2 linked regions of the Staphylothermus marinus F1 genome follow. The protein of the gene in region 1 binds, or shares a complex with, the protein of each later gene. Links are inferred from orthologs where the notes say so. Each region holds a gene or a part of one and is shown in the gene's direction. Other genes may lie near its edges.

Region 1 (11,145 bases):
CGTTACTATGGAATAGATTTCGTAATAATCGCTTGAAGCTAGAAGAGTAATTTTTAAAAAGAGCATATAGAGAATTCGATACTAGGCTTGAGAACAAGGAATGAGATGAAAAACAATGGCTGGAAAAAAAGCGCCAAATGGATTATTTGCTGCGAGAAAACTTAGAAGGAAGAGGCTAAAGTTTAGGTGGAGCCAGAGAGAATTCAAGATCAAAATGCTTGGATTAAAGAAGAAACATGACCCATTAGAAGGAGCTCCAATGGCGCGTGGAATAGTATTAGAAAAAGTTGGAGTAGAAGCGAGACAGCCTAACTCTGCTGTACGTAAATGTGTTCGTGTTCAATTAGCAAAGAATGGAAAAGTTGTAACAGCATTTGTCCCATTTGATGGTGGTATAAACTATATTGATGAACACGATGAAGTAATTATTGAAGGTATTGGAGGACCCCGCGGACGCTCCATGGGTGATATTCCCGGTGTTAGATACAAGGTAATAATGGTTAATGGTGTATCATTGAAAGCATTATATCTAGGTAAAAAACAGAAACCTGTAAGGTAGAACAACATTTTATATGGGTCTAAATTTAAAACCTAGTTAAAATATATCTTCTCGATCTATATCTGTATATTCCTCATCGTCCTCGTATTCTTCATCCTCTATTTCATCACTTGTATCAGTAGAAGCCAAAAGCCTGAATTCTTCCTGTTGATCTACAAGTTCTTTTTTGACATATATTGGTTTATTAGTTAGTTTTGCAAGAAATATAGCATGGCTAGGAACCATTCTTCTCTTAATAGCCATGTTTCCATCTGAGAATTCAGCTATAGCACTGTATACTCCTGTTTTAGGATCTATTTCGTTAATAACAACTCTTCTCAAATGTTTTCCTAGAATATCCAATATGTCAGGCATGCTTGATAAAACATCTACTAATCTCTCACGTTCATCATCTATTTCTTCTCCATCAAGTTTTTTCAGGCTTACAACTATATCGAAAGGAACACGTTCTAATATAAAGAACCTACCATCTTCTAATAAGCACACTATTCTAGGAATAAATAATCTGTCAAACACTATTTCTCCAGATACATCTATAACTCTTATAAGATCTTCTTCCAAATATTACCTCCTCCACATTTAGATAGGGTGTTAGAGTTTGTAGTCTACAGTATATGAATTGTGGTTTAAACACCTTATTTAGCTTAACAGCTAAGTTTTTTATACGTAAGAGTTTTAAGGGTGATATAATAGTTTTGGTATTGCAGAAAAGAAACGGTGAATCGGTAGTGGCAGAGGAAAGTGTTGTTGTAAAAGTTAATGAGATTAAACTATTTGGTAAATGGAGCTATGATAACATTATAGTGCGAGATCCAGGTTTGAAAAGATATCTTTGTCTAAAACCAGTATTCCTACCTCACACTGGTGGAAGACACGAGCATCGCAGGTTTGGTAAGGCCGAGGTACCAATAGTTGAAAGACTCATAAACAAAATAATGAGGCCAGGCAGGAATACTGGGAAGAAACATTTGGCTTACAACATTGTAAAGAAAGCCTTCGACCTAATATATTTGAAAACAGGAGAGAATCCTATACAGGTTCTTGTTCGAGCAATAGAATATGCTGCACCAAGAGAAGAAACTACTAGGATAATGTATGGAGGCATAGTTTATCATGTTGCAGTCGATATTGCTCCTCAAAGAAGAATTGATTTAGCATTGAAACATTTAACTGATGGAGCCCGTAATAAATCGTTTAATAATCCACTACCAATAGAGGAAGCATTAGCAGAGGAAATTATTCTAGCAGCAAATAATGATCCGAGAAGCTATGCTATTCAGAAGAAAGAAGAAATAGAAAGAATAGCTCTCAGCAGTAGATAATGAATAACATTACTTCCTATAGGGTATTCTATATCCTACAAAACTGATTTAATCATACAACAAAGTTCTTCAAGGATAGCTTTATAAATACTATATCGAATTAGTATTTCTAGCATAGTGTAAAAGTATATTATAAATATAAAAACCCTAAACATGTATTTAATTCGGAGTAGATTAAATGACATGAATGGGGTAGATTAGTATGAGCTCTGGAAAACCACACTTAAACCTAGTAGTAATCGGGCACGTAGACCATGGTAAGAGTACATTAGTAGGACATATACTATACCGATTAGGACTCGTCGATCAAAAAACAATACAGATGCTAGAAGAAGAAGCTAAAAAGAGAGGAAAAGAGAGCTTCAAGTTTGCATGGCTACTTGACAAGCTTAAGGAAGAGCGTGAGCGCGGAGTAACAATAGCGTTAACCTACATGAAATTCGAGACTAGAAGATACATCTTCACAATTATTGATGCGCCAGGACACAGAGACTTCGTTAAAAACATGATTACAGGTGCAAGCCAAGCAGATGCAGCATTACTAGTAGTAAGTGCTCGTAAAGGTGAGTTCGAAGCAGGCATGAGCCCTGAAGGACAGACACGTGAACACGCCATCCTAGCTAAGACAATGGGTATAAACCAATTAATTGTTGCAGTAAACAAGATGGATGCAACAGAGCCTCCATGGAGCCAGAAGAGATATGAGCAAATAAAAACTATTCTAGGAAAATTCCTAAAGAGCCTAGGATATGATATAAGTAAGGTACCATTTATCCCCGTATCCGCATGGACCGGAGACAACCTCATTGAGAGATCGCCAAATATGCCATGGTACAATGGACCAACCCTAGTTGAAGCACTAGATAGCTTAGAGCCACCACCGAAGCCAATAGATAAACCATTAAGAATACCTATACAAGACGTATATGCTATTAGCGGTGTTGGAACAGTACCCGTTGGACGTGTTGAAACAGGTGTATTAAGGGTTGGCGACAAAGTAGTATTTATGCCGCCGGCAAAGGTCGGTGAAGTACGTAGCATTGAAACCCACCATGTAAGAATAGAGAAGGCTGAGCCAGGAGACAACATCGGATTCAATGTACGTGGCGTTTCAAAGAGAGACATTAGACGTGGAGATGTTGCAGGACACCTAGATAACCCACCAACGGTAGCAGAAGAATTCACAGCAAGAGTATTCATAATATGGCATCCAACAGCAATTACTGTTGGATACACGCCAGTAATACATATCCACACTGCTAGCGTAGCTAGTAGAATAGTAGAGATTAAAGCCAAACTAGACCCTAGAACTGGTAAGGTAGTTGAAGAAAACCCACAATTCATTAAAATGGGCGATGCAGCAATTGTGAGATTCAAACCCATCAAGCCATTAGTAGTTGAGAAATACAGTGACTTCCCACCATTAGGAAGATTCGCTATGAGAGACATGGGTAAAACAATTGGTATCGGAGTAGTAGTAGATGTTAAGCCAATGAAGATCGAGATAAAGACCAAGTAAAATAAGTATTTAACATATGATCTCAACGAAAAATTTTTCTAATACATAAACAACCAATATCTCTATAAACCCTCATAACTCATTGATATGCTGAGGCGTAGAAAGAAATGTCGACGCCGAGAATGGTTAAGATAAAGATATGGAGCAATAACATCAACATACTAAACGAGTTCATGAACAAAATAACAGATATAGTTAAACGTACCGGAGTAAAAATGTCTGGACCAATTCCATTGCCGACGAAGAGACTCGTTGTGAGAACACTTAAACTACCACATGGTGAAGGAAAGAAGAAATGGGAGAAATGGGAAATGAGAATACATAAGAGACTATTATATATTGCAGCTGATGAAAGAGTAATGAAACAACTTATCCGTGTCAGAGTACCGCCAGAAATATGGATGGAAATAGAAATTTAAGCACGTTATTTTATCCATAAAAATAATCGTTTACTCGGATTTTATAAAGGAAATTGTTCATTTAAAAGCTTACTACATAAACTAATCTTGTTAACCCAGAGAAACATTTTATCCCTCCATAAGCGAAATAAATAATTAGAATGCCGGGGTGCCCGAGCGGACTAAGGGGCTGGCCTGGAGAGCCAGTGCCCCATACGGGGCGCGCGGGTTCGAATCCCGCCCCCGGCGCCACTTCTTTATATAGTTTTTAACAGCATACATAGTATGGATGATGAAGCGCTTTAGGAACACGATCCAGTTTTAGGAGATGAAATTTTTCGCCCCTCCTGACACAACAACTTATTAAAGCCTAATCAGATCCTCAATAAAAAGTATAAAACCCTGTCTTAAGGGGGAGAAGCACATATAAAAACTAGTTTATCGAGGATTAGACGGTAAGCTTATAATAGGAGTTTATTTATGGTATTGGTTAGGATATTTGCTTAGAAAAGTTATGCATGGGTGAAGCTGGGGTTTTGAGCAGTGCTAGGAATTATAGATATATAGTGCGTATAGCGGGAACCGATATCGATGGTAGCTTGAAGACTGTATATGGTTTAGCAGAAATTAAGGGTGTAGGTGTTAACTTAGCCTATGGTATTTGTCGAAGACTTGGTATTGATCCTGAAATGCGTATTGGTTATTTAACAGATGAAGAAATAAAGAGAATAGAGGACTTATTAAGTAATCCATCAGCTTATGATATACCTTCATGGATGCTTAATAGGAGAAAAGACTATGTTACAGGTAAAGATATGCATCTAATAGGTGCTGAACTAATATTCTATGTTAAACAAGATATTGAGAGAGAAAAGAAGATTAAGAGTTGGCGCGGTATACGTCATGCTCTCGGCTTAAAAGTTCGCGGACAGCGTACACGTACAACTGGTCGCTTAGGATTAACTGTAGGTGTTAGAAAGAAGAGGAGATAAAGAGGTGTGAAACATGGGTGATCCGAAGAAGCCTAGAAAGAAATGGGAAGGACCACGACATCCATGGCGAAAAGAAGTATTAGTTCAAGAACTTAAGCTTCTGGGAACATATGGTTTAAGAAATAAGAGAGAATTATGGAGAGCACAAACAATTGTTAGGAAGTTCCGTCACCAAGCACGATCACTTCTAGCTGCTCCACAAGAAATACGTGAACAAGCAGAAAAAGCTCTACTTAATAGACTTTATCGTCTAGGATTACTACATGAAAACGCATCACTAGAAGATGTTTTAGGATTAACTGTTGAAGACTTATTGGAGAGGAGATTACAAACCATAGTTTATAAGAAAGGATTAGCGAGAACAATATATCATGCAAGACAATTAATTATCCACGGACACATAGCTATTGCCGGCCGTAGAATTACTTCGCCAGGATACATTGTTTCTCGAGAAGAAGAAGACCTAGTGGATTACGCACCTACAAGTCCGTTTAAAAAGAGCATTGAAGAAAAAGCCTAGATCTAAATATTAGTTGAGAGGTGAGCGGAATGGCTTTCATGGGTAGAGAACTTAAGTGGGGCGTAGCACATATTTATAGTAGCTTAAACAACACTATAATACACATAACAGATCTAACGGGAGCTGAAACCGTAAGCAGATGGAGCGGTGGAATGGTTGTAAAGGCTGATCGAGAAAAACCAAGCCCATATGCAGCAATGATTGCTGCTAGTCGTGCGGCTGCGGAAGCAATGGATAAGGGAATAACAGCTTTACATATTAAAGTAAGAGCGCCTGGAGGTCATGGACCGAAGACTCCGGGACCGGGAGCACAAGCTGCTATACGTGCACTCGCAAGAGCAGGATTCATTATTGGAAGGATCGAAGATGTAACACCAATACCGCATGACACTACACGTAGACCAGGCGGTAGGAGAGGTAGGAGAGTCTAAACCTATATTTTAACATGGGTGAATCATGTCTTGGAAATAAATGTTTTAGAAAAAACACCTCTACGTCTAAGGCTTTATATAAAAGATATTCCTTTACATGTTTTAAACTCTATTCGTAGAGCCATAATAGCAGAAGTACCAACAATGGCTATTGATTCCGTAGTATTCACAATGAATAGCAGTGTATTCTATGATGAATATATTGCTCATAGACTAGGACTTATACCGTTAACAAGTGAAGCAGCACTAGACAAATATAAGTCACCAGAAGAATGCAGAGAAGCAGGAGACAGAGGATTATTCACCGAAGATTGCTTTGTAAAACTTGATCTTGAAGGGAAAGGTGAGGAAGGTAAACTTGTAACTCTACACAGCGGAGATCTAAAGACTTCGGATCCTGATGTTAAACCTGTTTATGATAACATTCCTATTATAGTTCTAGGAAAGAACCAAGAAATAAGGCTGGAAGCATATGCTAGACTTGGCAGGGGAAAAGAACACGCCAAATGGAGCCCTGTATCTGTTGCAGCACACAAGTATATTGCTGATATTTATATAGATGAAAAGAAGTGTTTAGGTGAAAATTGTAAGAAATGTATAGAGGTTTGTCCAAGAAATATTCTAAGCTTTGAAAACGGAAAAATAATTGTAAACACTAATAAGATTTTTGATTGTTCATTATGCAGAATTTGTGAAGAATACTGTCCGACTGATGCGATAAGAGTTGGCTGGAGAGAGAACGAATATATTTTAACAATCGAATCTACAGGTTCATTACCTCCTAAAAGAATCCTTATTGAAGCCGTAAAAATACTTGAAAATAAAATAGATGATTTCATAGAAAACCTTAGAAGTGAGGGGATAATTAAATGAAAAAGACAGGACCTACAAACATTGTATTAAGGAAAACTATTAGAGAGCTCAAAAAATTATCCAAACAATATAAAACAGCTATTTGGAAAGCAGTCGCTGAAGAACTTGAAAAACCTAGGAGGCAGAGGAGAGCTGTGAATATAAGCAGGATAAACAGGCATACTAGCAGTGGAGATGTTGTCGTAGTTCCAGGAAAAGTGCTGGGTTCAGGAAACATTGATCACCCGGTAACAGTCGCTGCAGTTTCATTTACAAAAACAGCTATTGAAAAAATAGAGATTGCCGGTGGGAAAGCTATACATATACTTGATCTAGCCCGTGAAAACCCGCGTGGAAGCAATGTGAAAATTATTGGGTGATATATATGAGTGAACCTAAAACAATATATGTTGATGCAACAAATCAGATCCTGGGAAGACTAGCCAGTATCATAGCTAAAAAACTACTCAACGGATACAGAGTGATCGTGGTAAATGCTGAAAAAGCAGTTGTAAGCGGTGAAAGAGTAAGGGTTATCCAAGGATATAAACTTATTGAGAAAGTCACCACACACTATAATCCCTATAAAACAGGGGTTAGAAGACCTAAATCACCCCACAATATATTGAAGAGAACAGTTCGTGGAATGCTACCCATGGATAAACCTAAAGGTAGAAATGCGTATAAAAGACTTAGAGTATATAATGGAGTACCGCCGGAGCTTGGAAAAGTAGAATTTATACGTTTCAAAGAAGCAGATGCTAATAGACTCGGGAGAGAATATATTACCCTAGCAGATATAGCTAAAGAACTCGGCTGGAAAGGTGTTAGGATATGAGTGTGAAGGGAAAGATAGTTATTGCAACAGGTAAAAGGAAGACAAGCATTGCGAGAGCAGTTATTAAGCCAGGCGAAGGAAGAGTGTGGATAAACGGTGTACCATTAGAGATATGGCCAATAGAGCTTGCCCGACTAAAAATGTATGAACCCCTAGTCATAGCTGGAGATCTATGGAAACGAGTAGATATATACGTAAATGTTAGAGGCGGTGGTGTAATGAGTCAAGCAGATGCTGTTAGAATGGCTATTGCTAGAGGATTACTAGAATATGCTGACAACAATCCTGAACTAAGAAAGATCTTCACCGAATACGATAGATACATGCTAAGCGGAGACCCGAGAAGAACAGAGCCTGAGAAATGGGGCAGATATAGTGCTAGGAGGAGATGGCAGAAAAGCTATAGGTAAAAACGAGGTGTTTTTATAAAAATGATGTTTCCAGTTAGATGTTTCACATGTGGTGCACCCATAGGTCATTTATGGGAAGAATTTAAGAAAAGAGTTGAAGCAGGAGAAGACCCGGGTAAAGTTCTAGATGATTTAGGTGTTAAAAGATATTGTTGTCGAAGAATGTTTCTCTCACATATTGAAATATCTTATGAAATCTTAAACTTCCCCAAAGTATCATGACTTAGTTAAGAGGTGAATTAATATGGCTCAAGAACAACCAAAAAATAATGAAAAATCCGCGGAGAAAACCCAGACAAAACCAGTCATAGAATTATTGATCCCACTAGAAAAATATTTGGCGGCAGGAGTTCATATAGGAACACATATATGTACAAAGTTCATGGAGCCGTTTGTTTACCGTGTTAGAAATGATGGACTCTACATTTTAGATGTTAGAAAAATCGATGAAAGAATAAGAATAGCAGCAAAGTTCCTATCAAGATATGAGCCATCAAAAATTGCTGCTGTGTCGGTTAGAACATATGGGCAAAAACCTGTTGTTAAGTTCTGCAACTATGTAGGATGCAAACCTTTCACAGGTAGATTTATGCCTGGAACCTTTACAAATCCAAGCCTTAAATGGTATTTTGAACCAGACATAGTATTATTAACAGATCCACGTGCTGACTCCCAAGCATTGAAGGAAGCAGCAGAAATAGGTATACCTATTGTTTCACTAGCTGATACAGATAATAGAACAGAGTATATAGACCTAATTATTCCAGCAAACAATAAGGGTCGAAAAAGCTTAGCACTAATATATTGGTTATTAGCAAGACAAATACTTAGGGAGAGAGGATTATTACCGCCAGACGGCGACTTGCCCGAGCCTCCCTCAGAATTCGAAGTAAAGTTTAAGAGGTGAAAAAATATTTGGAGCAAAAATCACATGTAAGACTTCCCGTTGTAGCTGGATATTTTTATCCAAGCGAACCAGAAAAACTACGTGAATTAATCGAGCATTCCTTTAAGCACCCGCTTGGTCCCGGAGAATTACCTCAAGTATCAAGCACCCGTCGCAAAGACGCTTTAGGATACGTAGCTCCGCATGCAGGTTATATTTATAGCGGGCCTATAGCTGCTCATGTCTACTATAACTTGGCTCTTGATGGTAAACCTGAAACCATAATTATTATTGGGACAAATCATACAGGTTTAGGCTCGCTTGTATCAGTGTATCCTGCAGGAAAATGGATTACTCCTCTAGGAGAACTAGAAGTTGATGCTGAACTAGCTAGAGATATAGTTAGCAACAGTGATCTCGCCGAACTCGATACATATGCACATGTCGAAGAGCATTCAGTAGAGGTTCAATTACCATTTATACAGTATTTGTTCGGCAATAATGTTAAAATAGTACCAATAGTTCTAGGCTTACACACACCTGATGTAGCCAGGGATCTCTCTAAAGCAATATATGAATCCTTACAGACCATGGGAAGAGACACTATAATAATTGCTAGTAGCGACTTTAACCATTATGACCCGCACGATATAACGGTTGCTAAAGACAAGAAAGCACTAGATCGCATACTTGCACTTGACACAGACGGTTTGTATAAGGTTATACTAGAGGAACCTGTAACCATATGTGGTCCTGGAGGAATAATGACACTGATCGAACTAGTAAAACTATATGGTAAAGGAGAAGCTAAATTATTAAAGTATGCAACCAGCGGGGATGTTTCAGGAGATAAATCAGCTGTTGTAGGATATGCTGCAATAAGGTTTTTAATCAAATAATATATGTGCAATACATTATTATCGTAGTAAGAAGTATTGTTTTTAAAGAAATACAATATTTGTTCTTAACCAATCGTACGGTGCCTTAAATGGATGAGAATATAGGTGAAAGAAAACTAGAACACATAGATATTATTTTAAAAGAAAACATTGACTTCCCTGATCATTGCTCGAAAATATATGATTCCATAATGCTTATTCACCAAGCTTTTCCAAAAATAAATCTGGAAGAAGTGGATCTTAGGATAGATTTTCTAGGCTATACTATTAATGCACCACTCATGATAACGGGAATGACGGGAGGACATAGAAACGTTACTAAGATAAATGAGAAACTAGCTAGATTAGCACAAGAACTAGGTATAGCTATAGGTGTTGGAAGTCAGAGACCAATGATAATATATAGAGACAATAGTGATGTACTAGAAACCTATAAAATAGTTAGGAAAACCGCACAAGATGTGCCAGTCATTGGTAATATCGGTATTAATACTATTAATGACCTAAGCATAAATGATATTGAGTTTCTAATCAAATCCATTGAGGCAGATGCGTTAGCAATCCATTTAAACCCAGCACAAGAAGTTATACAGCCGGAAGGAGATACAAGATTTAGTGATAATGTTATTGTTAAGGTCGAAGAAATACTTGATAGTATTGATGTTCCAGTAATCATAAAGGAAGTGGGTAACGGTATCTCTATGGAAACAGCATCATTATTCAGATCCATTGGTATAAGGTACTTTGACATATCAGGTTCATGTGGTACGAACTGGATATTAGTTGAGAAATACCGGTCTAGAACACCAGAGTATAAGAAAAGAATTGCGGATATTCTCAATAAATGGGGAATACCCACACCACTAGCAATTATAGAGACTAGAAATGCTGCCCCCGACTCATTCATTATTGCTAGTGGAGGAGTATGGGATGGTTTAAAAGCAGTAAAATCACTAGTTCTCGGAGCAGACATGGTTGGATTAGCGAAACCAATTATTTATCTCTTAATAAAACAAGGCTATGATGAAGCATACAAGTTCTTATTTACATATATCGAGACGATTAGAACTGTGCTCTTCCTAATAGGAGCTAAGAATCCAAGTGAAACCCGTGATAAACCAGTCGTATTGCTTGAGCCTATACTAAGCTATCTTAAACAGAGAAAAATAGATTTAGAAAACTATATACAATTTATTCGAAAAGGTGGTTTATAATAATGGAGAAATATAGATATCCTGAAGTCTTCGTTGAAGGAGTGGAGAGCGATAAATATGTTCTAGAAATAAATGAACATTATATCTTGGTGCTTACAAAAGAAGATCTAGAGAAGTATGTAAATTATAAGCGTGTATTCGGACACATAATTTATGAACATATAATAAATTATATTGACCTAGTTAAACCAGCTACTAAAAAAGCTTTCATAGTAATCCCTGAGTATAGTGGAGAAAAAGAAATGAATGGTTTTCTAATAGATGAAAATAAAAAGCTCTGCCTCATAGAGGTTAAAGGTATCCAA
Region 2 (17,510 bases), 240 kb from region 1 along the record:
AATTAATCGCGAGATTAGCCACGTATTTAAAGGAAAATGTGCCAGAAGTTAAACCACTTCCATGGGCATATTTCGTTAAAACAGGTGCACATAAAGAGAGGCCACCCCAGGATCCAGACTGGTGGTATTATAGAGCAGCTAGTATTCTGAGAAAACTATACAAATCCGGTGAACCAATCGGTATTGAAACTTTTAGAACAATTTATGGTGGAAGGAAAAACTATGGATCAGCCCCTGAGCACTTTGTAAAAAGTGGTGGAAGCATTATTAGGAGGATTCTTCAACAACTAGAGCAAGCTAGACTTGTTAGAAAAATAAGGGGCAGAGGCCGCATATTAACTCCTCAAGGACGAGCCCTACTTGATCGATTGGCATATGAGGTAATGCTTGATCTAGTAAGAGAGCAACCTGAGCTGGCAAAGTATTTGCCTCCGAGTGTTAGGTCTAAAATATACTTTAAGAAATAATATTTTTGGTGATAAAAGTGAGTGAATCCTACGATGCTGAACTGGAGGAAATTAAAAAACGTAAACTACTAGAATTGCAGAGAAAGATGGAGGAAGAGAAACAGAGGAGAATGCAAATAGAAGCTATACTTAGAAGAATTCTCACACCAGAAGCTAGAAGTAGGCTTGCTAATCTAAGACTTGTCAAACCAGAATTAGCAAATATTGTGGAACAACAACTTATCACACTTGCGCAGTCAGGAAGAGTTCCTGTCCCGATCACAGATAATTTTCTGAAGAAACTCCTTGCACAAATATATGAGCAAACACATCGTGAAACACATATACGTATTTTGAGGAAATAAATTGGAGGGTTTTAATTATGGCTAGAAATAAACCACTAGCTAGAAAGCTTAGATTAGCAGCAGCTTATAAAGAGAATAGGCCTGTGCCTATCTGGGTATCTGTAAAAACTAGGTTAAAGGTTAGAAGAGGCTTTAGACTTAGACATTGGCGCAGAACAAAACTTAAGGTATAATAAAATTAATGATTTACCGAGTTAAGAAGAGGTTGATTTAAATGAGTGAGGAAGGAAAAATAACTAGGTCAATACATGTTATTCCTTTAAAAAGAGTATACTGGGGTAGAAGAACCAATAGAGCAGATAGAGCTGTTCGATTGATAAGAAAATATGTTAGAAGACACTTCAAAGAAGCTGAAAAAATAATCATTGATCCGGCTGTCAATGAATATGTATGGAGTAGGAGCAGGGAGAAACCCCCTCGAAGAGTAATTGTTGAGATCAGATTTGATAAGGAAGAAAAAACCGCTAAGGTTTTATTAATAAGGTCTTCTAAAGCCAAGATAATGTCAGCAAACAGTAAATAAGGCTAATTATATATTTTGCCTTCTAAAAAGAACTAATTATTATAGGTATTCAAAATATTTTTACATAGTTATACGGGATGATCATCCATGGAAATTGTTAGACTAAGCTTATTCGGAAATCCAAACATCGGTGTATACGTGTTCGCAAACAATTCCATTGCTTTAGTTCCTCCAAGCCTATCTAGTGGAGAGAAAAAAGTAATTGCGGAAACACTCGACGTAGAACTTGTAGAGACAAAAATTGCAAACACAATTCTAAATGGAGTATTAGTTGTCGGAAATGATAACGGTATTATTCTTCCGAGAATAATATTAGATGAGGAACTTGATATTCTAAATAACAATTTAAAGAAACATGATCTAAACATATATGTTTCAAGATCTAAAAATACAGCTCTTGGAAACATACTTTTATGCAATAATAAAGCATGTATTGCTGGCTCCGAGCTTGAACGACAAGAACTGAATAAGATTTCGGAAGCTCTCGGCGTCGAAGCACTATATAAGGATATAATGAATTTAACAATTCCCGGTAGTTTAGCTGTTGTAACCGATAAGGGAGGAGTAATACATCCAGATATTTCCGATGATGAAAATAGAGAATTAAAAGAAATATTTAAAGTAGCCTTCGAACGTGCTACTGTTAATTCGGGGATACCCTTTATTAAGAGTGGTTTAATAGCTAATAATAAAGGCATAATTGTAGGTGAATATACGACAGGCCCCGAAATACTCCGAATAAGAAGGGGATTAAGTGGAGGTGCTATATAGGAATGAGCGAAATAAAGATCTATAGAGTAGAAGGTGTAATGTTACTTAGCCATGATAGGTTCCCAGTATGGCAGAAGTTTACTAAGGAAGTGCGGGCACTAAATAAAGAACAAGCTATTGAATATGTCTACTCGGTTCTAGGAAGTAATCATAAGCTTAGAAGAAAACATATTAGGATAACAAAAATTGAAGAGATAACATTGAGTGAAGTAAGGGATCGTAGAATAGTTGCCTTAGCAAGACTCGAGAGGTTTGTTAAGTTATGAGCAAAAATATACGTGAAAAAAGAACTGCTGTGACACTTACAGAATTAATAGCCAGAGCAAATGAGCTCCGAGAATACTTAAATATTTTACAGGCACAAATAGAGACATATACTTCGCAATTATCAGAGTTGCAACTAGTCAAGAATACACTTGAAGAACTACCTATTAATACATTTGATGGCTTAGTAGTTCTTGACAGATTAAACACAGCATTTATACCTATAAGAATCAGTGAAAATTGGCATAACAATGTAATTGTAAATATTGGACGCAACTATTATGTGAAGACAAATAAGGAAAAAGCTTCAAAGATAGTTATTGATAGAATATCCGTTATCAGAAGAATACTCAATGATCTTAGGAAGCAATACCAAGCTGCACTAATGGAGTATAATACTATACAGCAAATACTTGCAAAAATATATGTTCAATCACAACAATCACAACAAGCACCGCAACAAACAGGCGCTAGCTGATATCATAATTATTCTAGGTGTTTAAACCATAACAAGAAACGGTGATATTTTTGTTTCGCAGAATTAAAAGAGTATTTTCAAAATTCATCGATAAAGCATCAGCTCTACTATTTTCTAAAGAACAACTAATGGATTTAATAGATGAGTTTAAATTCGAGCTAATATCAAATGATGTAGCATACGATGTAGCAGAGGAAATCACAACTAAACTTGTTGAAGCAGTTGAGAATAAAATAGTTAGAGATAAAGAATCTTTGATAGAGTTTTTAAAGAAAACTATTAGGTCATATTTTGACTCTGTGGAATTAATCGATATTTTTCATGAAGCATCTAAGACTAAACCTTACATAATAGTTTTTCTAGGAGTTAATGGTGTTGGTAAAACAACAACGATAGCTAAAACAGCAGTATTGTTTAGAGATAAAGGATTTAAACCATTAATGGTTGCTGCTGATACTTTTCGAGCAGGAGCGCAGGAACAATTAAGGATTCATGGAGAGAGAACTGGTATACCAGTATTTATGGGTAAATATGGAGCCGATCCAGCTTCTATAGCGTTCGACGCCATTAGACATGCAGAAACTCGCGGTTATGATGTAGTATTAATTGATACTGCTGGTAGAATGCATACAGACTCTAACTTAGTTGATGAACTTAGAAAAATTATTAGGGTTGCAAAGCCTCATAGAAAAATCCTTGTAGTCGATGCTCTCACAGGTAATGATGCTATTGAGCAAGCTGTATTTTTTGATAAAGCAGTAGGTGTTGATGCTGTAATAGTGACTAAAGTTGATGCATATGAGCAGGGAGGGGTTCCTCTAAGCATAGTATATAGTATTAGGAAACCCATAATCATGATTGGGGTTGGCCAGGGATATAAAGATTTAAAACCCTTTAATATCGATGAATTCCTAGATAAAATATTATCCGTTAAATAAGGTTTTGGAGCGGATCATTAATGGGTTTTAGAGAGTTAATAGATTCGTGGCGAAGAATAATACGGTTGGCAACTAAGCCTAATAAAATAGAGTATATGACTAGTTTAAAAATAAGCTTGTTAGGATTAACTCTCGTAGGCTCAATAGCTTTCATAGTTAGATTTATATTTATATCATTTATATTTCCACAGCAACTATATGGAGGCTAAATCTTTGAGTATTAGGAGAAAGACAAGTTTTTATGCAATAAGAACGACTATGGGACGGGAAATAGACGTTGCTTTAGTTATAGAATCTAGAATAATGGATCTAGTAAAGCAGAACAGAGATCCAGGCGTAAAAGCAGTATTTGTTCCTCCAGGTGTTAGAGGATATGTTTTTCTCGAAACATCAAGATTAGCATCGATTTATAGGTTGATAAGTGAATTAAAATATGTTAAATCAGGTCAACCAATCAAAGTTTCTCTAGACGAAGTAGGAAGACTTGTTAAGCCTAAACCTGTTATCGAAATGATTAAAGAGGGAGACATAGTAGAAATTGTGAGAGGCCCGTTTAGAGGAATGAAAGCACAAGTTATTAGTATAGATAGGAATAAAAACATGGTTGTCCTGAGTATATTAGAGGCTGCTTTCAATGTCCCTATAACTGTTCCAGGTGATTATGTAAAACCCAGTAGGAAGAGCGGTGTCTAGATATGGGTAAGAAAGTAATAAAAGTAATGGTTGAAGGTGGAAAAGCTAATCCAGGCCCACCTCTAGGCCCTACACTTTCACCGTTAAGAGTTAATGTTATGGAAGTAGTTAAAGCAATTAATGAAGCAACTAAGGATTTTGAAGGATTAACTGTTCCAGTTGAGATCATAGTTGATACATCTACTAGAAAATTCGAAGTAAAAGTTGGTATTCCAACAACAACAGCCTTGCTCCTTAAAGAAGTTGGTGTGAAACAACCACCTGGCGATCCTGCTCATCAGAAAATAGGGGATCTACCTATTGATAAAATCATAAAAATAGCTATATTAAAGAAAGAACAATTAACGGCTAAAACGTTAAAAGCAGCGGTAAAGACTATTTTAGGTACTGCTAGAAGTATAGGAATAACAGTAGACGGGAAAGATCCTAAGATTGTCCAGAAAGAAATAGATGAAGGATTATATGATGCTACGATAGCTAAATATGAACCTGAATGGGAGAAAGAGGAGGAACAAGAGACTGGCGAGGTGTGAATAGGAGATGCCTCTTCCAAGTAAGGAAGAATTAAAGGAAGCTATAGTTAAAGCAGTACAGTACAGTCCGAAGAGAAACTTTAAACAAAGTGTAGAATTAATTGTTGTTCTAAAAGATGTTGATCCCCGTAGTCCGGAGGGAAGAATTAGAGAGACGATATTTTTGCCGAAAGGACTTGGTAAAGATAAAATAATATGTGTTGTTGCCGATGGTGAAATGGCTGAAAAAGCTAGAGCAGGTGGTGCACACAGAGTTATAACAAGAGACGAGTTGCTCGCATTAAGCAAGAAAGACGCTAAAAAAGTAGCTCAAGAATGTGATTGGGTTCTTGTAAGGACGGATCTAATGGCTAATGCCGGCAGAATACTGGGACCAGCTCTCGGTCCTCGAGGAAAAATACCTGTCCCAGTTCCTCCCGCCGCAGATATAGTATCGGTAATGAATAGATATAAATCTGCAATTTTGCTGAGAAATAAGGATCAGCCACAACTAATGACTAGAATAGGAACAGAGGATATGAATCCCGAGGATTTAGTTATAAACGCACAGACAATATTATCACGTCTAGAAACAAAGCTGCCGAATGGAGCACATAATATTGCAAAAATAGTTGTTAAAACCACAATGGGTCCGCCAATAGAGGTTATGGGGTGATTAAAACATGTCTGCAACAGCAGTTCCCAAAGCTAAGAGAATTCCTCAGTGGAAAATAGAAGAAGTAGAATATTTAACAACATTGTTTAAATCATACCCAGTATTCGCAATAGCTGATCTAACAGGTTTTCCGACAAACCAGCTTCAAAAACTAAGGAAGAAATTATCGAAGAAAGTATTATTCAGAGTTTCTAAGAACAAATTAATTCTAAGAGCACTTAGAAATGCCGGTATTGATACAAGTAAATTCGAGGAACTACTTACAGGACAGAATCTATTATTGTTTACACATATGAATGCTTTCGAGTTAAGCCTATTACTCGATAAATACAAGGCAAAAACTTATTATAAACCAGGTGAAATAGCTCAGCAAGAAATAGTTATTCCTGAAGGAAACACCGGTTTATCACCGGGACCTATTCTTAGTACTTTCAGCAAACTAAAGATTCCTACACGTATACAGGGTAACTCTATAGTTATTACACGCGATACAGTTGTTGCGAAACCAGGAGATACTATATCTGAGGAATTGGCAAGTCTTCTGCAAAGACTAGATATTGCTTTAAAAGAGGTTAAGATAAATATTAAAGCAGCATATGATCATGGAATAATAATATTGAGGGACCAACTAGTCCTAGATCTCGAAGAGTATAAGAACATGGTTATGAATGCTCACCTAGACGCATTAAAGATCGGATCAGAAATAGCATGGCCTGTGCCAGAGATATTAGAGTTATCATTAAACAAAGCATTCCGTCAGGCATTAGCATTAGCTGCTGAGGCAGGATATGTAACACCAGATACTGCTGAATACGTGTTTAGAGCGGCAATAATGAAAGCACTAGCACTTGCAGCAGAAGTTTCCAAGTATGCACCAGATCTAGGATTAGAAGTACCAACAATACAACCGACAACTCCGCCTGAGAAAAAGGAAGAGGAGGAGAAGAAAGAGGAGGAAGAAGAGGAAGCTGAGACTGTTAGCGAAGAAGAACTAGCAGAAGGACTAGGAGCACTCTTCGGATAAACATGGGTAAATATTTTTATTAGGGAGAATACATTTTAAAACACCCAGATAATCATGGATAAGTGGATGTGTAAATAGGAAATAAGATAAAACATATATCCAAGAGGTGGTGAACGATCGAATACATATATGCTTCACTACTACTATATAAGGCTGGTAAAGAGATAAATGAGGAAAACATAAAGAAGGTATTAGAAGCTGCAGGAATTCAAGTAGATGAGGTAAGAGTAAAATCGCTTGTAGCTGCCCTGAAAAATATTGATATAGCAAAAGTACTTGAACAAGCACTAGCCGCTCCAGTAGCAGCGGTTCCAGCCGCACCGGCAGCACAGGCTCCAGCGGAAGAAGAGAAGAAGGAGGAGAAGAAAGAGGAGGAAGAAGAGGAAGCTGAGACTGTTAGCGAAGAAGAACTAGCAGAAGGACTAGGAGCACTCTTCGGATAAACAGTTTTTACAGCTCAAATAATTCAAGCCTTAAAACAATGTTCTCGGAGCAGATATGGTTTTTGTTTGGTCTTATTAAGAAATAATCTACCTTATCTCTTAGAAGCCAATACTCAACCATTACATTCAATACTCATATATTGGACGTTAATAACTAATATCATAACTAGTATGTAACAGAATATAGTGTGGATTAAGTGATGTATAATGGTCGAAGAAGAATTTATGAATGAGTTTTTGAAGAAAACCGGTTATCAAGTATATAAGTGTAAGAAGTGCGGTGAAAGATTCTGGAGCCTAGTGCCGAGAGATACCTGTCCTGATAGGCCGTGTAGTAAATATGATTTCTTATATAACGAGTATAAGGGAGTTCCTCCTTTAACATTTGATGAAGCAAGAAGGAAATTCATAGAATTCTTTACCTCTCATGGACATGGATATGTTGACCCCTACCCAGTTCTTGCTAGGTGGAGAAACGATCTATATTTGACAATTGCGTCAATAATTGTTTTTCAACCAGCTGTTACTGAGGGAATAGTTGATCCGCCATATAATCCGCTAGTCATAGTTCAGCCCAGTGTTAGGTTGGAGGATATAGATAATGTAGGCTTAACGTTTGGAAGACATCTTACAAGTTTTGAAATGGGAGGACATCACGCATTTAATAAGAAGGATCAATATGTTTACTGGGTAAACGAAACACTTCAATACGCATTCGACTTCTTTACAAAAATAATTGGGATAGAACCTGAGAACATTGTTTTCAAAGAATCATGGTGGGAGGGAGGAGGAAATGCTGGACCAGCATACGAGGTTCTAGTTGATGGGTTAGAGCTTGCCACACTAGTATTTATGAAGTATAAAATAGTCAATGGGAAAAAAGTTAGAAATCCCGTACTCGTAGTTGATACTGGTTATGGTATAGAGAGAATTGCCTGGTTTACTCAGAGAACACCAACAGCTTTTCACACAATATTTAGTTCATTATTGGAGACATATAAGAATATTTTAGGAATAGATGAACCTCCCTATGATGTGCTTAAAAAAATAGTTTACTTACTTAGTGATAAGGAGATCGAAGACGTATATATGTTGAATAAATATCTTGAAGAGATAGATTATTCTGAATATTATAAATCCTTAGTAGACACGATCAATCTATATACAGCTCTCGATCATGTTAAGACCTTGTCCTTAATGTTGAGTGATGGCATAGTATCATCAAATACTGGTGAAGGGTATCTAGCACGTTTAGTTATTCGACGCTTATTGAGAACACTTATACGTTTAGGAATAAAAGTATCTACACTAGAAGATATAGTTCTAGAACTTATAGATAAACAAGCGAAGTATTGGAAAGGCAGATATGTATACGATAAGTTTCACCGCAGACTAGACTATATACTCGACGTAATGAGTTATGAGACGAGAAAATATATCGACATAGTTACTAGAGGAATTAGAGAGGTGGATAGGTTTATTAAGAAGAAAAAGAAGATTACCTTCGATGATTTAATACAAATATATGACTCTAAAGGAATACCCCCCGAAATTGTTGTGGAGAGAGCAAAGCATTATGGGCAAGAAATACGTGTTCCCAGCAATTTCTATTCATTAATAGCTGCTAGACATGGTGGTTCACAAGCATTAATCAAAGAGAAAGAGCATGAATTACCGGATGAAATAGTTGAATGGGCTAGTAAACACGATCCTACTAAGAAGCTGTTTCACGAAAACCCCTATCTAAGAAGAGCTAGTGCGAAGGTTCTCGATTCATTGAATGAGTATGTTATATTTGATCAGACAATATTCTATCCTAGAGCTGGAGGACAAGATCACGATAAGGGATACGTTATATTAGGTAATGAGCATATACCCGTTAAACATGTGTATAAAGTTGGAGAAGTAATAGTTCATCAACTAGCTACTAAAAGAAGACTAGTACCCGGAACACAGGTGGAGCTAGTTATTGATTGGTATAACAGGTATAGATTAATGAGACACCATACAGCAACACATATTGTTCTAGGAGCTGCAAGAAAAGTTCTCGGAGAACATGTATGGCAAGCTGGAGCAGAGAAAACTGTTGAGAAAGCAAGGCTTGATATAACTCATTATAAATCGTTAAGTGATGAAGAGATCAGAAAGATCGAAGAGTTAGCTAATAAGGTGATCGATGAGAGAATAGACTTAAAATTTTATTTCCTACCAAAATTTGAGGCTGAGAAAAGATTTGGATTAAGAATATATCAGGGCGGAGCAGTTTACTCACCTATTCTTCGCATAGTTGAGATACCTGGATGGGATGCAGAAGCATGTTTTGGCACACATGTATATAATACTTCAGAAATAGGAGGAATAAAGATAATTAAAGCAGAAAAGATCCAGGATGGTGTTATAAGGCTTGAATACATAGCTTCAACAAGGCTTCCAGAATACATATCCGATCTACAGAAAGAAGTGGATAAGGCTCTCAAGTTTCTAGGCGCTAAAGGCTTGCCGATCTCTATAGTTGCGAAAAAAGTTAGTGAAGAACTTGATAAATACAAGACTCTATTAATTCAATACCGCAGGTTATTCAAAGAAATACTATTAAAGCATTTATTAGAAGAGGCACTGGAGATCTGTGGATTAAAAACAGTTGTGATAGAGAAACAGCTTGAAGACGAACAACTCTATAAATCAATTATTGAGGATTTATCGTTGAAGAAAAGAGTTCTAACAATATACGTATCAGATAAATTTGTAGAGATAGCAATTCATCCAGATGAAGCTAATAATAGAAAACTTGATCTAAGAAAGCTCGTGGAAATTCTACAAAACATGGGAGGAAGAGGCGGCGGAAAACCAGATCACATTTATATAAAGATAAAAGAACCTAAACAAATAGTCAAATTAATAGTAGAGGCAATCACAAACCTTTTATGCAAAGCATAAAATCTATAACCCGAGATAAATAACCAATTATAAGATGAGAAATAATACTTGGGCCCGTGGCCTAGCCTGGATAGGGCGCCGGCCTTCTAAGCCGGAGACCCGGGGTTCGAATCCCCGCGGGCCCGCATTTCTATTATGCATCATGTAGTTCAATACTTACGTATATCCTAGTTTAAGATCTTATCTCTTGTCAGTAAATACGTTTATATCGTGATTGACCAGATTTTATATTTGGTTATATTATATGATGAAGGAACCGTCACGGGTCTGATCAATATGATGATCGGGCTATGGGCTGAATCTTACAAGTAGAGTATATGAAATGGTGTTAATGTATTGAATTGGCGAGGCATAGCAAAGATTATTGGTGCTTTGGAAATCGTTGTAGGATTATTAATGCTTTCTGTCCCTTTAATCGATCTTTTAACATTGAAGCCGTTAACGCTTAGTTTTACTTTTTTTGCATTATTTTTAATTTTCATAGGCTATTATTTGCAACAGATAGAGGCTAAGCCCATCGGTTTACTTGATGGCATAGTTGCAACAAGTATTGCTTGGCCTCTAATTTCTTTTGAGGCTTCAATCCCCCTCATGTTGAGTCTAAACATTAGTCTGGTGGATGCATGGTTTGAATCGATATCAGGTTTTACAGGTACAGGCTTTACTGTACTGACAGGTCTAGACTATATGAAGCCCTCAATTGTTACTTGGAGAAGTATAATGCAGTGGAGCGGCGAGCTTGGAGTAGTTGTTTTCGCTATGGTTTTATTCCCATATTTTTATCGTTTAGGAGCTTCTGCATATGGTGTTGAGAGGCCTCTGAAAATAGAGGCTTCATTCTATATGACTGCTCGAAAACTTATACGTATATATTTAGTTCTTACAATAGCTGGTATAGTATCCTATGTATATGCTGGCATGAATTTTTATGAAGCATTCAACCATGTATTAACAACTGTTGCAACAGGTGGTATGTCAACATATGATGCTGGATACAATGTAATATTTGAGAGAGCACCATTCACGTATATACCGGTAATGGTTTTTATGTTTCTAGGAGGTATGAATTTTGTGTTATTAGATAAACTACTTCGAGGAGACTTAGGTAGAGTATGGAGAAGCGAAGAATTTAAAACATATCTTTATACAATGCTAGTGCTAGTATTTCTAACAATTATATCTTATTATTTTGTTGATCACTACAATTTATATTATAGTTTAATCGCAGGCTCATTTAACCTAGTCTCAGCTATGACAACAACTGGTTTCAGCATCGGTTCCATTTCAGACTTATCCGCTACAACGAAATTAGTATTAATAGCATCTATGTATTTTGGTGGAATGGTTTTTTCAACAGCTGGCGGGATTAAAAGTTTCAGATTATTATTAATTCTCAAAAAATTCAAGTATTCATCGATATCAACTATTCTTGGCGGAAAAGTTGAGAAAACATTGCGGGTTGACGGTAAACCTATTGATGAAGCCGAGGTTTCTCAAGCACTGCTTTTCTCTTTTATACATTTACTTGCTATTTTTATAGGAGCAACATTTATGACAATCTATGGTTACAGCTTCGTTGACACATTATTTGAAGCAACATCAGCGGCTGGATGTGTTGGTTTAAGCGTTGGTGTTGTATCTCCGACAGCTCCGTTAGGCGTAAAACTAACAATAATGACTTTAATGTTGCTTGGAAGAGTAGAATACGTACAAGTAATCACTATATTTGGATACATTGCAGGAAGGAAAGCCGTTAAAATATTGAAGTAGTATTTTCAATAATATAGGTGTATATCATTGAGAATACTTATAGTTGGCGGAGGAAAAGTTGCTGAAGAATTACTTAGAAGACTCGATTTAAAGAGGCATCAAGTCTACGTTGTCGAGAAAGATCCTGTTAGGAGACAAGAAATTTCAAGCAATTTCGATGTTTTCGTTATTGGTAAAGATGCAACTGATGTATCGCTTTATACTACTGATTTACAAATGGAACAAATAGATATGGTTATTGCTCTAACCGGAAGCAATGAAGTTAATTTATTAGTTCTTGCAATTGCAAAGCTATATAATGTACCGCACCGTATAGCTAAGGTCACTGATCATAGAATGGCTGATCTACTATATGAGCTAGAACTCGGTATACCTGTTACACAATCTTCAATTGTAGCTTCAATGATAAGCAATTATTTGGAATCAGTGGTAAGCTCGCTACCAATAGGTAGTTTCGGAGATTATTATCTCCATCTCATCTCATTAGCAGAAACAGACATGGTTGTCGGATCTAAGATTAAAGAATTAAATTTACCAGAGGATATAAGAATTCTCCTAGTATTTGATGGTAGAGACTTCAAACCTCCAATGGATGAAATAGAGTTAAAACCCGGGTACCAATTAATTGTCTTATCTAAAATAAGAGATATTGAAAAATATTTTAAAGGGTGATCATATGACTATTAACACCACTAACCTGACAATCGAGGGTATTCTGTTCAGTTTGCAGTCTGCACTTATAGTAACTTTGCTAGTAGTCCTTGTTCGTTTTATAATAAATAGGTTTCTCACAGTATTATTTGATAGAGGAGTAATTACTATTAGTACCAAGTCCACTGTGATGAGATTTGTTGATCTCTCCGCTATACTCGTTATACTTGTAGCGTTTCTTCAAGCACTTGTTTCACCACCCATAGTTATTTATGCTGTCTTAGTATTTGCGTTCATAGCTATCACACTATTCTATTATGAGCTAAGAGAATTTGTTGCATACATAAATCTCCAATTAATTAGGCATATGCGTGGCAGAAACTACGAGATCTATTTGCCGAATCACCATAAGCCTATCTATGGTAGGATTGTAAGCGTAGAGCTTACAAACACTATTATAGAAGATATATATGGTAGAAGAATATATGTCTCAAATAGTTCGCTTACAAATGCTATAATTAAGGAATATGTGCCGGTAATACAGTTAAGGTTGAAGCTTAGCCATGCCGAAGGCGATCCTATTAAAGTAATAGAAGATATAACTGCTTCACTAAGAGAAATAGATACTGGGATTTTCAGACTTGATGATAAAAAAATATTGATAGATAGAATAGGGGGAGGAGAAGTAATTGCTAGAATTAATGCCTATCCTCTATCAATACCTTTAAGATTCTCAGACCTAGTAAAGCTTGCTGATTTATTAAGTAAAAGTCTCGCAAAATATAATCCTATCATAGAATTTATAGAGTTAGGATGAAACAATAACACCTCTCAAATCATAAAATGTCGCATTAGTTATTTGAATCTTTACATGTTTTCCAAAATCTAATGTGTTCTCGGAAAATATTATGACCGGTATATAGTTTAAAGTTCTCCCGATCCATGTATTGCTATGTTCTGTTATGAAAGTATCCAAGACTTTTCCTAAATATTTTCTATGAACCTCTAATCCAACATTTTCTATAATCTTCAATAATCTAAGCATTCTCTCCTTCTTAACACTCGTTGGTATTTGACGTAATGATGCTGAATAGGTATTTGGCCTTATACTATAAACAGCTGGATGTACTCTTTCAAATTTTAACTCCTTTATAATATCAAGTGTTTGTTCAAAATCTTCTTCTTCTTCACCTGGATGACCTACGATAATATCTGTTGCTATGCTGATTTCCGGTATTTTCTTTCTTAAAATCTTAACTATCTCTCGATACTCATCTACTGTATATTTCCTCCTCATAATCCTTAATACCTTATCACTACCGCTTTGAAGCGGTATATGTAGGAAACGATAAATGTGAGCGCTGTTTTTAATCACTTCTATTAATTCATCAAGAATATTAGCAAGTGTATCTGGATTCATCATTCCAATTCTTATCATGAAATTACCTTTTATCCCATCTAGTTCTTCGAGGAGATTTGGTAGCATTTGTTTTCCATAAAGATCTAATCCATATGAAGCTGTATCTTGACCTGTAATTTCTATTTCTACCACTCCTTTACCAACTAGCTCTTTTACCGTGTTTTTAATTTTATTAATCGGGTAGCTTACAAGTTGTCTACGAGCATTCTTTACTATACAGAAGCTACAGTTTCCTAAACATCCTTCTTGTATTGGCAAATAAGCTATTTGTTTATCAACATATGTTCCTAGAATTCTTCTATTACGTTCACCTTTTAATAGAAATACTTGTCCATCGCTTTCGACAGCTATCCATATTTTGGGAGCGTTTTGTGGAGAGACAAGACTAGTTTTGGGTGCTATTTTATGTATTTTGTATGGTTGAGCTTTAGCCATGCAACCAGCTATTATTAGTTTTTTATTCTGTTCACTAGCTATTCTGTAGAGTTCCTTTATTCTCTTAATCATTTTTAGTTCTGTATCATATCTTACTGTGCAAGTATTTATTATGATAGTATCTGCTTCTGTTATTTCCTCAACTAATTTGTGCCCCCTACTAACTAGCACAGTCTTCATAATATATTCATCTCCTCTGTTCAGAGCGCAACCATATGTTTCAATATATATCTTCCTAGCCATGACTGTATACCTTTCCTTGCTTAATTATCAATTATCATTCTAAGCATACATTATTTAACCGCTAATATACTTGATTTTAATAAGTAAAGAATACTTATTAGGGGTGGGGAATTGACTCGTCGAATACGTGACTACAAATTTGAAGAACTATTAGAGAGAGCATACTCTAAATTGCCGGCGAGAACAGTATCTAAGGAGACATTCGAGGTTCCTAGGGCTGAAGTAATGTTTGTTGGAGGGAAAACTCTAATACTCAACTTTAAGCAAATAACAGACGTTATCAATAGGGATCCAAAGATCTTGCAGAGATATTTTGTCAAAGAATTGGGAGTTCCAGCGTATATGAATGAATCAGGTCAATTGATATTGCAAGGTAGATTTAGCTCGCACGTTATTAATAGGTTGATAGACTTATTTGTTAAAAAATACGTTATTTGCCCAACATGTGGTAGTAGATTCACTAAATTAATAAAGAAAGGAAAAGTTTTCATACTTAAATGTGAAGCATGTGGTGCAGAGACCACTCTAGAAGCGTTTTGAAGGTATCTAATTTTCTGCTCATATTTTATCTTTAATAAGGTGTTAAATAGAATTTATTTTCTAGAAAGAATATGATCATGGTTTGATAGTATCATGAAGTACAGTATGAAAACAGATATGGTATATGTAAAAATACATAGGTATGGTGAAGAAGTAGTTGTTGCTATATGTGATGAAAAATTACTTGGTAAAAAACTTGTTGATAAAGAGAAAGGTATAGAACTATATGTTGATCCATATTTTTACAAGGGAGAACTTATGAGTTTGAATAAGGCTTTCAAGATTCTCGGAAAGGCTACTATAGCTAATCTTGTAGGTATAAATATTGTTGAAAAAGCTGTTAAGGAAGGATTTATTCATCCAGATGCTATTTTATGGATAAATAATATCCCTCATGCGCAATATGTTGTATATCATTAGTTAGGATCAAAGGTTGATAATTATGTATAAATACTGTGTACGTTGTGGAAGAAGAGTTTCAGAGGATGAACCATTAATAAACGGGTACTGTATTGATTGTTATCTCAAATATAAAGGAATATTTGTGACAAAGCCTGTTTTAAACATAACAATATGTCCTAGATGCGGTTCATGGATGTATAGAGGTGAATGGAGAGATCCTTTGCCGTTAAGGGAGATTATTAGGAGAATACTGATTAGCGAAGCATATAGATTCATAGATCGTCAACATGTTAACTTATTAGATGCTACCATATTATCGGAGCCGTACAAAATAAATGAATCACAATATGCTGTTAAAGCCTTATTACATGTAGTGATAGAGGAATATTATCCGTTGAACTTAGAGAAAGAAATAGTTCTAAATATTAATAGAAAAGTATGTCCCAAATGTTTAGCATATGCAGGAAAATCTCATCGAGCACTAGTACAAATTAGAAGTGTAAATGGATCATTTAGTCGCGAAGAAGAAAAAATAATAAATAAAGCAATAAGTGATCCCGGTGTTGCGGGAGATATTGTTGAAATAAAGAAGAATAAATATGGCTTGGATGTTAAGCTTTTAACGAGTGTAGCTGCCAAGAGATTATCTACTATCTTAAGTAGACTAACGGGTGCTAAAATTATTGAATCATTTAAGCCTGTACGGTACAATCCTGATAAAGGGCGTTGGTCTGGGATAACAACTTTATCTGTTCGTTTACCCTCAATTAAGAAGGGTGATCTAGTAGAGTTTGAGGGAAGGCCTGGTGTTGTTAGAGATATAAGTCCACATGGAATAAAGATTGAGTTCTTAGATGATGGAAGAACTGAGAATATAAAGTTTGAAAAATATTGGAGCGGAGACCTGAAGAAAGCTGAGAATCTAGTATATAGTGAAACATATAGTGTGATTGCAGAAGATAAAACTACTATTTACCTATTAGATGAGGAGACAGGTAATATAATAGATTATCCTAGAACAAAAACTTTAGCTAACATATCTGTAGGCGATAAAGTCCGAGCTGTTAGAGTAAGAGATAAAGTCTACATGATTAAGAATAGTGAATTAGGTGGTAATAATGCCTAAGAAGAAAAGAAAAAGATACGAAGAAACAAGCAAGGAGCCTCCTCTACCGACTGAGGGAACAGTTATTTGCGGCATAATACGTCATCTAGGTGGTGATTATATGGTTGTTAAATGCATGGATGGCATGGATCGTAAAGTACGTATTCCTGGTAAAATGAGGAGAAGAGTATGGATGAATGAAGGAGACATAGTCCTCGTAGCTATATGGGATTTCTCTCCGGAAAGAGGTGAGGTCATACATAAGTATAGTAGAAGCGAAGTAACAAAGCTCGTGGAGAGAGGAGTAATTCCCAGAGAGTTCTTGGAAGCATTAAGTGAGTATATATGATCGATGAAGATTTCGAACCTATTATTAGGCGTGGGGATCTCAAGAGATATAAGGACAAAGATCTATTTGAAACGGTTGAGGAGGTTTTTGATACAAAAACCGTTATGACTATTCTATATCTTATGAGGAAAAGAATTATACGTAGAATGAATGGAGTCATAAGTGCTGGTAAAGAAGCACGCGTATATCTTGGTTTTGGATGGAAAAATGAGCCTTTAGCTGTAAAAATATATTTGACTAGTACAGCAGTCTTCAAAAAAGGAATGCTAAAATATATAATTGGAGATCCGAGATTTGAGGATTTTAAGCCGGGAGATACTAGAGATATAATATATGCATGGACACGTAAAGAGTTCCGCAACCTTAAAAGGATGTTTAATGTAGGAGTCAAAGTACCCAAGCCGATAGCATTTAAAAACAATATATTAGTAATGGAGTTTATGGGTGAAAATAATAAGAGATATCCACTACTCATAGAAGCCTATTCTCATCTAAGCATTAATGAACTCAGAAAGATATATGAGT

What was found.
Region 2: the proteins of tuf (region 1) and rpl12p are in contact, whole or in part, in a crystal structure (PDB 3WY9), measured with the Pyrococcus horikoshii proteins. The link is inferred for Staphylothermus marinus F1 from one-to-one orthologs. Residues at the interface, in WP_010885563.1 of Pyrococcus horikoshii: Lys125, Glu126, Phe129, Arg132, Thr133, Lys165, Leu166, Thr169, Lys324, Gln326, Leu359, Ala360, Ile369, Glu372, Ile384, Ile422, Ser423, Gln425; in WP_010886059.1 of Pyrococcus horikoshii: Glu96, Glu97, Leu100, Leu103, Ser104, Ala105, Leu106, Phe107, Gly108.

Annotation. Positions count from the first base shown.
Region 1 is NC_009033.1:807,001-818,145, forward strand. The notes cover bases 1,430-4,241. They hold tuf (translation elongation factor EF-1 subunit alpha), read left to right. Parts: upstream 1,430-2,083; coding sequence 2,084-3,400; downstream 3,401-4,241. Other genes in these bases: SMAR_RS04165 (30S ribosomal protein S7), read left to right, coding at 1,430-1,881; rpsJ (30S ribosomal protein S10), read left to right, coding at 3,508-3,819. Also shown: SMAR_RS04150 (NusA-like transcription termination signal-binding factor), read left to right, coding at 1-36; SMAR_RS04155 (30S ribosomal protein S12), read left to right, coding at 116-559; SMAR_RS04160 (bifunctional nuclease family protein), read right to left, coding at 596-1,120; more of SMAR_RS04165, read left to right, coding at 1,288-1,429; SMAR_RS04185 (30S ribosomal protein S13), read left to right, coding at 4,335-4,790; SMAR_RS04190 (30S ribosomal protein S4), read left to right, coding at 4,804-5,310; SMAR_RS04195 (30S ribosomal protein S11), read left to right, coding at 5,340-5,741; SMAR_RS04200 (DNA-directed RNA polymerase subunit D), read left to right, coding at 5,772-6,614; SMAR_RS04205 (50S ribosomal protein L18e), read left to right, coding at 6,611-6,973; SMAR_RS04210 (50S ribosomal protein L13), read left to right, coding at 6,979-7,431; SMAR_RS04215 (30S ribosomal protein S9), read left to right, coding at 7,428-7,841; SMAR_RS04220 (DNA-directed RNA polymerase subunit N), read left to right, coding at 7,863-8,063; rpsB (30S ribosomal protein S2), read left to right, coding at 8,086-8,748; amrB (AmmeMemoRadiSam system protein B), read left to right, coding at 8,757-9,626; fni (type 2 isopentenyl-diphosphate Delta-isomerase), read left to right, coding at 9,716-10,840; SMAR_RS04240 (DUF2118 family protein), read left to right, coding at 10,843-11,145. UniProt on the Methanocaldococcus jannaschii protein: GTP hydrolase that promotes the GTP-dependent binding of aminoacyl-tRNA to the A-site of ribosomes during protein biosynthesis.
Region 2 is NC_009033.1:1,046,128-1,063,637, forward strand. What follows is about bases 5,604-8,469. They hold rpl12p (50S ribosomal protein P1), read left to right. Parts: upstream 5,604-6,806; coding sequence 6,807-7,133; downstream 7,134-8,469. Other genes in these bases: SMAR_RS05675 (50S ribosomal protein L1), read left to right, coding at 5,604-5,666; SMAR_RS05680 (50S ribosomal protein L10), read left to right, coding at 5,674-6,690; alaS (alanine--tRNA ligase), read left to right, coding at 7,341-8,469. Outside these bases: SMAR_RS05620 (30S ribosomal protein S19e), read left to right, coding at 1-467; SMAR_RS05625 (DNA-binding protein), read left to right, coding at 485-811; SMAR_RS05630 (50S ribosomal protein L39e), read left to right, coding at 829-984; SMAR_RS05635 (50S ribosomal protein L31e), read left to right, coding at 1,026-1,334; SMAR_RS05640 (translation initiation factor IF-6), read left to right, coding at 1,422-2,105; rpl18a (50S ribosomal protein L18Ae), read left to right, coding at 2,108-2,371; pfdA (prefoldin subunit alpha), read left to right, coding at 2,368-2,847; signal recognition particle-docking protein FtsY, read left to right, coding at 2,898-3,785; SMAR_RS05660 (SecE/sec61-gamma family protein translocase subunit), read left to right, coding at 3,806-3,994; SMAR_RS05665 (transcription elongation factor Spt5), read left to right, coding at 3,999-4,478; SMAR_RS05670 (50S ribosomal protein L11), read left to right, coding at 4,481-5,011; more of SMAR_RS05675, read left to right, coding at 5,019-5,603; more of alaS, read left to right, coding at 8,470-10,070; SMAR_RS05695 (TrkH family potassium uptake protein), read left to right, coding at 10,407-11,840; SMAR_RS05700 (potassium channel family protein), read left to right, coding at 11,868-12,512; SMAR_RS05705 (hypothetical protein), read left to right, coding at 12,565-13,308; and 6 more genes. UniProt on the Methanocaldococcus jannaschii protein: Forms part of the ribosomal stalk, playing a central role in the interaction of the ribosome with GTP-bound translation factors.